3 regions of the Microbacterium rhizophilum genome follow, and region 1 is predicted to be linked to each of the others. Evidence: predicted binding sites of a transcription regulator. Region 1 holds the regulator's gene; each other region holds the start of a gene.
What was found. The regulator HspR, encoded in region 1, represses chaperone genes until heat shock. The targets are predictions, from matches to a motif close to AAGTTGAGTCNNNNNGACTCAACTT.
Positions count from the first base shown of each region.

Region 1 (4,295 bases):
GAGCTCAAGAAGGCCCTCGCCGGCGACGACGACGAGGCCGTGAAGACCGCGTTCGACAAGCTGAACCAGAGCCAGACCAAGCTCGGCGAGGCGATCTACTCGCAGGCGCAGGCCGAGCAGTCCGCGCCCGCGGGCGACGCCCCGGCCGGTGACCAGGCCGTGGACGACGACGTGATCGACGCCGAGGTGGTCGAGGACGACGAGGACAAGAAGAGCTGATGAGCGACAAGGACTTCGAAGAGCCCCGCAACGACGGCGACGAGGTCCAGCCTGAGGCCGAGGGGGCGGACGCGCACGCGACCGCCCCTGAGGCGCAGGATGGGGTCCCCGCCGACGAGGACGCCGCGAACACCGCGGACGGCCCGGGCGGTGCCGAGCAGGGCGAGCCCGAGCTGACGGTCGACGACATCCTGAACATCGGTCAGAGCGACGAGGCCGAGGAGCAGGACAAGAGCGACTACGAGACGCAGCTGCTGCACGACCTCAAGCGGCTGCAGGCGGAGTACGCCAACTACCGCCGGCGCACCGAGGAGCAGCGCCACATCGAGATCGCACGCGCGAAGGGCGAGGCCGTGAAGGGCCTGATCCCCGTGCTCGACGACCTCGACCGCGCCGAGAAGCACGGTGACCTCGGCGAGGGCACGCCCTTCGCCGCGATCGCCGACAAGGTGCGCGGCGTGTCCGAGCGCATGGGCCTGGTCGCGTACGGCGCGGCCGGCGAGGCGTTCGACCCGCAGCAGCACGAGGCCATCTTCCAGCAGCCCGTGCCGGGCACGACCGAGGCCACGATCCTCGAGGTCGTCGAGCTGGGCTACCGCCTGGGCGACATCGAGCTGCGCGCCGCGAAGGTCGTCGTCGCGGTTCCGGCGGAGTAGATCCGAGATGGCCAGTCAGGACTGGTTCGAGAAGGACTTCTACGCGGTCCTGGGTGTGTCCAAGGACGTCAGCGCGTCCGATCTGAAGAAGACGTACCGCAAGCTCGCGCGGCGGTATCACCCGGACTCCAACCCGGGCGATGCCGCCGCCGAGACGAAGTTCAAGGAGATGAGCGAGGCGTACGCCGTGCTCTCCGACCCGGCGCAGCGCGAGGAGTACGACCAGATCCGCGCGATGGGCTCGGGCGCGCGCTTCACGGCGGGCGGGGCGAACGGCGGCTTCGACGACGTCTTCAGCGCGTTCACGCAGAACCGCGGATCGGCGCAGGACTTCGACGATGTCTTCGCGATGTTCAACCAGGGCGGCGGCGGACGCTTCGGCTCGGGCGGCTTCGGCCGCACGAGCGGCGGCTTCCGCGGCTTCGGCGGGCCCCAGAAGGGCGCGGACGTGCGCGCCCGGGCGACGATCGACTTCGTCACCGCGGCGAAGGGCGAGACCATCTCGCTGCAGAGCGAGGACGGCAAGCCGTTCAAGATCAAGATCCCGGCGGGCGTGGCCGATGGGCAGAAGATCCGCCTGCGCGGCAAGGGGCGCCCCTCGCCCGACGGCGGCGATCCCGGTGACATCGTCGTGGAGATCGCGGTGCGCCCGCATCCGGTCTTCACGCGCGAGGGTCTGAACCTGCGCGTGGTCGTGCCGGTGACGTTCGCCGAGGCCGCGCTCGGCGCGACCATCGAGGTCCCCACGCTGGGCGCCGATCCCGTCAAGCTGCGCGTCGCGCCCGGCACGCCGTCGGGTCGCGTCCTGCGCGTCAAGGGCCGAGGCATCGCATCGCAGAAGGGCACGGGCGACCTGCTGGCCGAGGTGCAGGTGGTCGTGCCGGCGCACCTCGACGACGAGGCCCGCGAGGCGCTCGCGCGCTTCGTCGAGGTGGGCCCGCAGGGCAACCCGCGCGCCGACCTGATGGGCAGGGCCCAGAGCTCGTAGCCTGGACGGATCCCACGAGGCGGGAGAGGAGGACCGGATGAGCGACTCGTACGAGATCGACGAGGACGCCCCCGTCTTCGCGATCGCCGTGGCCGCCGAGCTGTCGGGCATGCACCCGCAGACGCTGCGCCAGTACGACCGGATCGGCCTGGTCGTCCCCGGCCGCACACGCGGCGGCTCCCGCCGGTACTCGGCGCGGAACATCGAGCAGCTGCGCGAGGTCTCCCGCCTGTCGGGCGAGGGCATGAGCCTCGCGGGCATCGCGCGCGTGCTCGATCTGGAGGACGAGGTGCGGGCGCTGCGCCGTCATGTCCGGGAGCTGGAGGCACGGCTGCAGGCGGAGCGCGCGAGCCGCCCCGGTGCGCGGGTGTTCGCGGCGGGCGCGACCGGATCCGTCGTCACGCTCCGCGCCGGCACCCGCGTGCGCCGCAGCGCCGACCTCGTGCTGTGGACGCCGCCGCAGCGGGAGGAGGGTCGTTGAGCCCGCAGCAGTGGACACGACTCGGAGAGACTTCCTCGATCTGGCCGGGGCGGGAGTGGCCTCTGGGCGCGACGTGGACCGCAGAGAGCACGAACTTCGCCGTCTACGCGCCCAACGCGACGGGAGTGGACCTCTGCCTGTTCGACGAGGATGACCGCGAGACCCGTTATGAGCTCACCGAGCAGACGCTCGGCATCTGGCACGGTGCCCTGCCGGACATCCGCCCGGGCCAGCGCTACGGGTACCGCGTCGACGGACCCTGGGACCCGAAGAACGGCTACCGCTTCAACCCGCACAAGCTGCTGCTCGATCCGTACGGGCTCGCCACCAGCGGCACGATCATCGCGGAACAGCCCATCTACGGCGCGCGCGAAGACGATCCGGCCGTCCGCGACGAGACCGACTCGGCGGGATACAGCGCCCGAAGCGTGGTCGTGGACCCGTCCTTCGACTGGGAGGGCGACGCGCTGCTCGGCACGCGCTGGCGCGAGACGGTGATCTACGAGCTGCACGTGAAGGGCTTCACGAAGCTGCACGACCGCGTGCCCGAGCACTTGCGCGGCACGTACGCGGGGCTCGCCGAGCCCGCCGTGACCTCGTACCTGCGCGACCTGGGCGTGACGGCGGTCGAACTGCTTCCCGTGCAGCAGTTCTTCTCGGAGCCGTGGCTCAGCGACCGCGCCCTCACCAACTACTGGGGCTACAACACGATCTCGTACTTCGCGCCCGATGCCTCGTACAGCTCCTCGGGCGACCGCGGCGGCCAGGTCGCCGAGTTCAAGAACATGGTGAAGGCTCTTCACCGCGAGGGCATCGAGGTGATCCTCGACGTCGTCTACAACCACACCGCCGAGGCGGGTCCGGAGGGGCCGACGCTGTCGTTCCGCGGCTTCGACGACCGCGGCTTCTACAAGCGGGTTCAGCCGGACCCCGCACACGGCGGCTTCGACGACCGCTATTGGGATGTCACGGGCTGCGGCAACACGGTGGACGCGTGGAACCCCCTGGCCCTGCGGCTGATCCTCGACTCGCTGCGTTACTGGGTGACCGAGATGCACGTCGACGGGTTCCGGTTCGATCTCATGTCGGCCCTCACCCGCACGGGCTACGAGGTCGACTTCGCGTGCGCCCTCCTGATCGCGATCGACCAGGATCCGATCCTGCGCCACGTCAAACTCATCGCCGAGCCCTGGGACGTGTCGATGGACGGCTACCTCGTGGGGCGGATGCCGCCGCAGTGGGCGGAATGGAACGACCAGTACCGCGACACCGTCCGTGACTTCTGGCGGGGGAGCGCGCCGATCCACGCCATGGCGACCCGCCTCGCCGGGTCGAGCGACCTGTACGCCGACGACGGCCGCACGGCGTCGAACTCGATCAACTTCATCACGGCGCACGACGGCTTCACGGTGCGCGACCTCGTGTCGTACGACCGCAAGCACAACGAGGCCAACGGCGAGGACAACCGCGACGGCACCGACAACAACCGCTCGTGGAACCACGGCGTCGAGGGCGAGACGGATGATCCGGACATCCTGGCCCTGCGCCGGCGGCAGGCCGCCAATCTGATGGCGACCCTGTGCCTGTCGAACGGCGTGCCGATGCTCACCGCGGGCGACGAGCGCGGGCGCACGCAGGGGGGCAACAACAACGCCTACTGCCAGGACAACGAGATCTCGTGGATGGACTGGGGCGCCGAGAACGCGTGGCTCGACGTGTACGAGGTCACCAAGGCCGCGCTGCGCCTGCGGCGCGAGCACCCCGCGCTGCGCCAGCGTCACTGGTTCGAGGGGCGGCCCACGATTCCGGATGGGCCGAACGACCTCGCATGGCTGCACCCCACGGGTCGGCTGATGCGGGACCGGGACTGGGGCGACGGCGGCCTGCGTGCCCTCGGCATGTTCATGTCGGGCACGCCGCTGCGCGAGCCCGGTCCGAGGGGCGAGCAGCT
Region 1 covers NZ_JBCNUN010000006.1:74,085-78,379, forward strand. Annotated here, with positions in the region: gene dnaK (molecular chaperone DnaK) at 1-219, shown strand, start outside; gene grpE (nucleotide exchange factor GrpE) at 219-875, shown strand; gene AAD528_RS11355 (DnaJ C-terminal domain-containing protein) at 883-1,863, shown strand; gene AAD528_RS11360 (heat shock protein transcriptional repressor HspR) at 1,901-2,344, shown strand; gene glgX (glycogen debranching protein GlgX) at 2,341-4,295, shown strand, end outside.

Region 2 (4,295 bases), on a different contig from region 1:
CACCATGCACAACCGCGTCGACGTGGGCATCGAGGCCACCGCGCCCTTCCCCGGCCTGGTGCTGCGGGCGCTCAACGCCTGGCGCCGTGCCGCGCTGCGCGGGCTGCCGGGCGCCGCGGCGACCGGCCACGACGGCTGGGCCTACCTGCGCGGCCTCGCCCGCGGCGCCGCCGCGGTGACCGCGCCCTCGGGCCACTTCGCGCGGCGCCTGGAGCGCAACGGCGTGTCCGCGTCCGTCGACGTCGTGTGGAACGGGATCGACGACGACGTCCTGGATCGCGTGCTGCGGGACGTGCGGGCCGAGCGGGCGCCCGGTCCCCCGCGCTTCGTCTGGCTCGGGCGGATGAGCCCCGAGAAGCGGCTGATGCCGTTCCTCGAGGCGCTCGCCGCGGCGGACATCGCGTGCGAGGTCGAGCTGATCGGCGGCGGCGGCCAGCTTGCGGCGGCGCGCCGGCTCGTCGCGACGCACGGCCTGCCCGTGCACTTCGCGGGGAAGCTCGCCTACGACGACGTGCTGCGCCGGATCGCCGCCGCGGACGCACTGGTGCAGACCTCGATCGGCTTCGAGACGCAGGGCATGACCCCGTTCGAGGCGGCGTCGCTCGGCACGCCCGCCGTGGTCAGCGATCCGGACATCGCGGGCGAGGTCGGCCGGGGCGTGTGGCGCGTGGAGGCTCCCGAGGACGAGCCGGGACGGATCCGTGCGCTCGCCGTGGCGCTGCGCACCGCCGCGGCCGACATCGCGGCGGGCAGGGCGCCCGTCCCCGATCCCGACATCGCGGAGCGGTTCCGCCAGTCGTCCCGCACGGCCGCCATGGTGGCGGTGTACGAGCGCGCGCTCCGCGCCTCCTCCCGCTGAGTTGCCCCGATCAGCCCGAATTCTGCCGCGAATTCGGGCACGTCGGGTCAGCTAGTCGCGCTGGAAGAGGCGGGAGCGGTCGGTGCGGACGCGACCGTAGCCGTCGACGCGCACCTCGTGCGCCGTGGCGGCGATCGCGACGACCGACAGGATCGCCAGGAGGATGAGGATGATCATGGCAGACATCCTGCGCTTGCGTATATCCTGCCAACAGTGGCAGGATCGACACATCCCGCAGGAAAACTGCCACACCCGATCCGGCCGCCGAGGAGCCCCATGAAGACCGTCGCGTGCATCGTGCAGGAGGGCTTCGCGCCGTTCGAGTTCGGCGTCGCGTGCGAGGCGTTCGGCCTCGACCGCTCGGCCGAGGGCATCGAGAAGTTCGACTTCCGCATCGTCACCCCCGAGCCCGGTGCCGTGATGTCCAACCTCGGCTTCTCGATCAACGTCACGGACGACCTCACATTCGCCGAGACGGCCGACATCGTGGTGGTCTCGACGCAGCCGAAGTCGGCGTGGGGCCGGATCGACCTGCGCGTCGCGGCCATCCTGCGCGACGCGGTGGCGCGCGACGCGTGGCTGCTCAGCGTGTGCAGCGGCGCCTTCGTGCTCGCGGCGGCGGGAGTGCTGGACGGCCGCCGGGCGACCACGCACTGGCTCTACTCCGACACCATGGCGCGGATGTACCCCCGGATCGACGTGGATCCGGATGTCCTCTACGTGCAGGACGGCCGCATCATCACGAGCGCCGGCACGGCGGCGGGCCTCGACGCGTGCCTGCACCTGCTGCGGCAGGAGCTCGGGGCCGAGGCCGCCAACCGCATCGCGCGCCGCATGGTCGTCGCCCCGCAGCGCGAGGGCGGGCAGGCGCAGTTCATCCTGCGGCCGATGCCGGAGTCGACGGGACTGTCGCTCGCGCCCGTGGCCGACTGGGCGCTCGAGAACCTCGACCGCGAGCTGACGGTCGAGCAGCTCGCGAACCGCGCGCACATGTCGCCGCGCACGTTCGCGCGCCGCTTCAAGGCCGACTACGGCACGACGCCGGCGGCCTGGCTCGCGCGGCAGCGGATCATCCAGGCGCAGCGGCTGCTCGAGCAGACCGAATGGGGCCTGGACCGGATCGCGGACGAGTGCGGCTTCGGGTCCGCCGCCGTGCTGCGTCAGAACTTCTCGCGCGTGCTCGGCACGACCCCGACCGCGTACCGCGCGCGCTTCGCCTGCCCGGTGCCGGTCGCGGAGACGGCGGCGGCCTGATCCGCGGCCTCAGGCGTGCATCGGGCGGCGCGCTCAGCGTGTCCCACTTCGTGCCGGAATCGTGCCGAGCGTGTCCCGGTTCGCGCCGGAATCGGGGCGGATAGCGGCGGGAACGGGGACATGCGGGGCGGTGCGGAAGTCGCCCCTCTGGCGCGCGTGTCCCCCTCCTGATAAAGTTGAGCGTAAGCGACTCAAGTTCGGGTGGAGTTCTCTCAGGAGGCGAGCATGACGGACCAGCAGCAGGATCAGCGCAGCGCGCTCGAGCAGTTCGGCATCGACCTGACCGAGCGCGCGCGGGCGGGCAAGCTCGACCCGGTGATCGGGCGCGACGCGGAGATCCGACGCGTGAGCCAGGTGCTCACCCGGCGCACCAAGAACAACCCCGTGCTCATCGGCGAGCCGGGCGTCGGCAAGACCGCCGTCGTCGAGGGCCTCGCGCAGCGCATCGTCGCGGGCGACGTCGCCGAGAGCCTCAAGGACAAGCGCCTGATCAGCCTCGACATGTCGGCGCTCGTGGCCGGCGCGATGTATCGCGGCCAGTTCGAGGAGCGGCTCAAGAACGTCCTGAAGGAGATCACCGAGTCCGAGGGGCAGGTCATCACCTTCATCGACGAGCTGCACGTGCTGATGGGCGCGGGCGGCGGCGAGGGATCCGTCGCGGCGTCGAACATGCTCAAGCCGATGCTCGCGCGCGGCGAGCTGCGCCTGATCGGCGCCACGACGCTCAACGAGTATCGCGAGTTCATCGAGAAGGACGCCGCGCTCGAGCGCCGCTTCCAGCAGGTCTACGTGGGTGAGCCGTCCGTCGAGGACACGGTGGCGATCCTGCGTGGGCTCAAGGGCCGGTACGAGGCGCACCACGGGGTCACCATCACGGACGGCGCGCTCGTCGCCGCGGCCGCCCTGTCGAACCGGTACATCCCGAGCCGCCAGCTGCCGGACAAGGCGATCGACCTGATCGACGAGGCCATGAGCCGGCTCAAGATGGAGATCGACTCCTCCCCCGTCGAGATCGACCAGCTCAAGCGCCAGGTCGACCGCATGCGCCTGGAGGAGCTCGCGCTCAAGAAGGAGAAGGATCCCGCCTCGAAGGAGCGTCTCGCGAAGCTGCGCGAGCAGATGGCGGGCTCGGAGGCCGAGCTGAAGACCCTGGAGGCGCGCTGGGCGCGGGAACGCGGCGGCCTGAACCGCGTCGGCGACCTCAAGAAGCGCCTCGACGAGGCCGTCACGGAGCGCGACCGCGCGATGCGCGAGGCCGACTACGCCAAGGCGTCGAAGCTGCAGTACGAGACCATCACGCAGCTCGAGGCCGAGCTGGCCGAGGCGGAGCGCCAGGCCGAGGGCGCGAGCGACGAGCCGCGCATGGTCAACGAGCAGGTCACGGACGACGACATCGCCCAGGTGATCGCCTCTTGGACGGGCATCCCCGTCGGCCGCCTGCTGCAGGGCGAGACCGAGAAGCTGCTGCACCTCGAGAACGAGCTGGGCCGCCGGCTGATCGGGCAGAAGGACGCCGTGAAGGCCGTGGCCGACGCGGTCCGCCGCTCCCGCGCGGGCATCAGCGACCCGAACCGGCCCACCGGATCCTTCCTGTTCCTCGGCCCGACCGGCGTCGGCAAGACCGAGCTCGCCAAGGCGCTCGCCGAGTTCCTGTTCGACGACGAGCACGCCATGGTGCGCATCGACATGTCCGAGTACGGCGAGAAGCACACCGTCTCGCGTCTCGTCGGAGCTCCTCCCGGTTACGTCGGGTACGAGCAGGGCGGTCAGCTGACCGAGGCGGTGCGCCGGCGTCCCTACAGCGTAGTGCTGCTCGACGAGGTCGAGAAGGCGCACCCCGAGGTGTTCGACGTGCTGCTGCAGGTCATGGACGACGGCCGCCTCACGGACGGCCAGGGTCGCACGGTCGACTTCAAGAACGTGATCCTGATCCTGACGTCGAACCTGGGCTCGCCGATCCTGATCGACCCGACGCTGCCGGTCGACGCCAAGCGCGACCAGGTCATGCTGCTGGTGCGGCAGGCGTTCAAGCCCGAGTTCGTGAACCGCCTCGACGACATCGTGATGTTCCAGGCGCTGTCGCAGGACGACCTGGCGCAGATCGTCGAGCTGCAGGTCGACCTGCTGCAGCGCCGGCTGTCGGATCGCCGCCTCACGCTGGCCGTGACGCCCGACGCCCGCG
Region 2 covers NZ_JBCNUN010000004.1:13,845-18,139, reverse strand. Annotated here, with positions in the region: gene AAD528_RS08525 (glycosyltransferase) at 1-859, shown strand, start outside; gene AAD528_RS08520 (hypothetical protein) at 911-1,036, opposite strand; gene AAD528_RS08515 (GlxA family transcriptional regulator) at 1,136-2,113, shown strand; gene AAD528_RS08510 (ATP-dependent Clp protease ATP-binding subunit) at 2,339-4,295, shown strand, end outside.
Region 2: AAD528_RS08510 (ATP-dependent Clp protease ATP-binding subunit) is a predicted target of HspR. The motif match lies at 2,287-2,311, and genes of this name have one in related genera.

Region 3 (4,295 bases), on a different contig from region 1:
TGAGCTGCTCCAGCAGGCCCGGGAGGGCCAGGCCGAGAGCCACGAGGGCGCCCGCCAGCACGAGGAAGACGATCGCCGCCGGAATGAGCCCCGCCGCCATCACGCCGGGGTGGCGGCGCCACCACCCGAACCCGCCGACCAGCGTCCGGACACCCCTCCAGAACTCGCGCACGCGTCCAGGATAGGCGGAGCCCGGCGCGGCTCCCGGGCGCTACGCGGCCCGGAACAGGAGCGGGAACGCCACCACGACGACGACCGCCCACGCCGGGTACAGCGGCAGGTAGTCCGTGTGCCAGCGCGAGACGCGCGCGAAGCCGGCGCGGCCGCGGAACGACGCGATCGTGAGCCACGCGTGCCCCGCGAGGTGGATCAGCACCAGGATGTTCAGGCCCAGCGCCGCGGTCTTGTTGGCGCTGAACCCGAACTCGGCGATGCGCACGAGCATGGCGGTGAGCATGATCGCGTCCACCGCCAGGGCCGCGACGATCGTCGCCAGCTGCAGGCCGTCGAACCAGCCGGGCCGGGACAGGGGGTCGCGGGCCGAGACCGCGTACAGCGACAGGCCGAGCACCAGGATCAGGACGGCGTCCATCAGGATGAGCAGCTCGCGATCCACCTCGACCAGCGTTCCCGCCGTCGCCAGGACCGCCAGCAGCGTCATCAGCATGATGAGGGTCAGCGGCGTGAACACGCGGGTGAGGACCGGCGCGATGTTCTCAATCACCTGCTGCTTCGCCTCGACGAGCCATGCGGACACGAGCACGGCCCCCGGCACGCAGAGAGGCAGCACCCAGTCGACGTACGCCTCCATCACCTGGACTCCCACGCCCAGCAGGCCGAACACGGATGCGGTCAGGCCCAGCAGCACCACGCCGCCGAGCGCCAGCAGCGCGTAGTACACGGCGAACTCGCCCGTGAACCGGACGAAGTCCATCCGCCGGTCGCCCGAGAGGACCCGGCCGCCCATGTAGGCGACGCCCACGAGCGCCCACAGGATCACCGGGGCGTGCAGCGCCGCGAGCACCGAGGTGTCGCCGAACGGCGCGGCGAACACCTCAGCGTCGCCCACCGCGGCGAACGGCAGCAGCGCGAGGGCGGCGGCGACCGCGGCGACGCCGAGCGCGACGCCTGCGACGGCGCGCGCGGGCAGGCGGCGCTTCCACGCGAGATACCCGATCAGGAACGGCGCGACGTAGAGCGCGAGCGTGCGCATCATGGCCGCCACGGCCGCGCCATCGGGCGTGCCGTGCGTGGTCATGCCGGCGATGCTCAGCGCGATCTTCAAGGCGAGGCCGGCGCCGAGGCCCGCGGCGATCACGACCAGCGGCTCCCGCCGGCGCCTCGGTGCGGGGCCGTCGTCGTCCGCGGGGGTGAGGATCAGCTGCTTCCACAGCCGGTCGGAGTGCTCCCGCGCGTACTCGCTCGAGAGCGCGTCGACGTCGCCCATCCGCCGCATCGCGATCAGGAAGGCCTCGTCGTCGTCCAGGCCGCGGCTCGCGAGATCCGCGATGCGCTCGCGCAGGTGATCCTCGAGCTCGTCGACGTCGGCGGGGGAGAGCGTGCGCCGCGCGAGAAGGTAGCCCCGCCAGTCGGCGAGGCGCGTCTCGACCTCCTCGGGCAGCGCGTCGGGGGTCATGCCGGGGCTCCCGCGAGCCGCAGGCCCGTGCCGCCGTCGCTCCAGGCGCTGCGCAGCGACTCGACGACCACCGACCACTGCGCCTGGCGCTCGGCGAGCGCCTCGCGTCCCGAGGCGGTGATCGCGTAGTGCTTGCGGCGGCGCCCGCTCTCGGACGCGCCCCACGAGGAGGACACGTGGCCCTGGCGCTCGAGCCGATGCAGGAGCGGGTAGAGCATGCCGTCGTTCCAGGCCATCCGGCCGCCCGAGAGCTCGGTCACCCGCTTCAGGATCGCGTAGCCGTACAGCTCGCCCTCGGCCAGGATGCCGAGCACGAGCGGCGTCGCGGAGGCCGCGACCAGGTCCTTGTCGATGCGCACGGCGCACTCCTCTCATACCTTGCAGATCAAGGTATCCGATACCTCATGCTGCGAGGTGGAGAAGATTCGGGGAATAGCCGGCCCCTCCCGTCGTTGAAGTTGATATCGTCGGACTCAAGTTGCGAACTTGATACGACGTCACGCAACTCTGCGATTCCACCTCGGGAGGAGATCCGGGATGCCCGACACCCCTTCGACAGACGACTTCCTCGGCCAGGACGGGCCGAACGCGTTCGACGAGTTCCTCGCGCGCTACCTGCAGGGCGAACGCGCCCGCGCGGCGCGCTCGGTCGACCTCAGCCGCTACCTGAGCGCACGCACGCAGGCGCTGCTGCAGCGCGCGGGACGCTACGCGCTCGGCCGCGGACAGCACGAGCTCGACGCGCTGCACGTGCTCCGCGAGCTCACGGAGGACCCGGCGGTCGCCGGGGCCATCTCGCGGGTGGGCGCGGACGGCGGCGCCGTCGCGGCCGCCGCCGAGCAGCGGCTGCCGCGGGCCGGCGCGCCCGCCGACGTCGACGCCGCGGTCGTGACGCCCGCGGTGCATCGCGCGCTGTTCCACGCGTTCCAGGTCGCGCGCTCGTCGGGCTCGACCTATATCGATCCCGAGCACGTGTTCTTCGCGCTCGTGCTGGCGCAGGATACGCCGGCCGGGCAGATCCTGTCCTCGGTCGGCATCACGGCCGACGCGCTGACGCAGGGCGTCCGCGAGACCGTCGCAGCCGACGCCACGGAGGCCCCGGCCGACGACGCGCGCGCCGACGGCATGCTCGCCGCGTACGGCACCGACCTGACCGAGCGGGCCCGCGACGGCCTGCTGGACCCGGTGATCGGCCGCGCATCCGAGATCGAGCAGACCATCGAGATCCTGTCGCGTCGCACCAAGAACAACCCCGTGCTGGTGGGCGAGGCGGGCGTCGGCAAGACCGCGGTCGTCGAGGGACTCGCCCGCGCGATCGTGGCGGGCGAGGTGCCCGAGCAGCTGCGCGACAAGCGCGTGATCTCGCTGGACCTCGCCGCGATGCTCGCGGGCACGCGTTACCGCGGCGACTTCGAGGAGCGCCTCACCAAGACGGTCGAGGAGGTCGCCGAGCGCAAGGACGAGGTGATCCTGTTCATCGACGAGATCCACACGGTCGTCGGCGCGGGCGGCGGTGGCGAGGGCGCGATGGACGCGGGCAACATCCTGAAGCCGCGCCTGGCGCGCGGCGAGCTGCACCTGATCGGCGCGACGACGCTCAAGGAGTACCGCACGATCGAGAAGGACGCCGCGCTCGAGCGCCGCTTCCAGCCCGTGCGGGTGGGCGAGCCGTCCGTGACGGACGCCATCGAGATCCTGCGCGGTCTGCGGTCCGCGTACGAGGAGCACCACCGCGTGAGCTACACCGACGAGGCGCTCAAGGCCGCCGTCGAGCTGAGCGACCGGTACCTGACCGAGCGCGTGCTGCCGGACAAGGCGATCGACCTGATCGACCAGGCCGGCGCGCGGCTGCGCCTGCGTCTCGGAGCGCCGGCCGACGTGAGCGCGCTCATGGAGCGCCTGGGCACGCTCGAGTCGGAGAAGAACGCCGCGGTCGCCGCCGAGCGCTACGAGGAGGCGTCGCGCCTGCGCGACGAGATCGCCGACGTCCAGCGCCGGATCGACGAGGCCGCGACGCGCGGATCCGCGATCCCGGCGACCGTGGACGAGCCCGAGATCGCGGCCGTCGTCAGCCGCGCCACGGGCATCCCCGTCGCGCGCCTGACCGAGACCGAGCGCGAGCGCCTCGCGGCGCTGGAGGACGAGCTGCACGGCCGCGTGATCGGCCAGGACGACGCCGTGACCGCGGTCGCCAAGGCCGTCCGCCGCAGCCGCACGGGCATGGGCGACGCGCGTCGCCCCGTCGGGTCGTTCCTGTTCCTCGGACCCACCGGCGTCGGCAAGACCGAGCTGGCGAAGGCGCTCGCCTCGTCGCTGTTCGATGACGAGACCGCGATCGTCCGCTTCGACATGAGCGAGTTCGGGGAGCGCCACACGGTCGCGCGCCTGGTCGGCGCCCCTCCGGGATACGTCGGCTACGACGAGGCCGGTCAGCTGACCGAGCGCGTGCGCCGCAACCCGTACTCGATCGTGCTGTTCGACGAGATCGAGAAGGCGCACCCCGACGTGTTCAACCTGCTGCTGCAGGTGCTCGACGACGGGCGCCTGACCGACGGGCAGGGTCGCACGGTCGACTTCCGCAACACGGTCGTCGTGATGACCTCGAACCTCGGGTCCGAGTTCCTCTCGGCGCGTTCCGGGATCGGCTTCTCGGCGGGCG
Region 3 covers NZ_JBCNUN010000002.1:457,579-461,873, reverse strand. Annotated here, with positions in the region: gene AAD528_RS06080 (EI24 domain-containing protein) at 1-172, opposite strand, end outside; gene AAD528_RS06075 (permease prefix domain 1-containing protein) at 212-1,636, opposite strand; gene AAD528_RS06070 (PadR family transcriptional regulator) at 1,633-1,995, opposite strand; gene AAD528_RS06065 (ATP-dependent Clp protease ATP-binding subunit) at 2,174-4,295, shown strand, end outside.
Region 3: AAD528_RS06065 (ATP-dependent Clp protease ATP-binding subunit) is a predicted target of HspR. The motif match lies at 2,092-2,116, and genes of this name have one in related genera.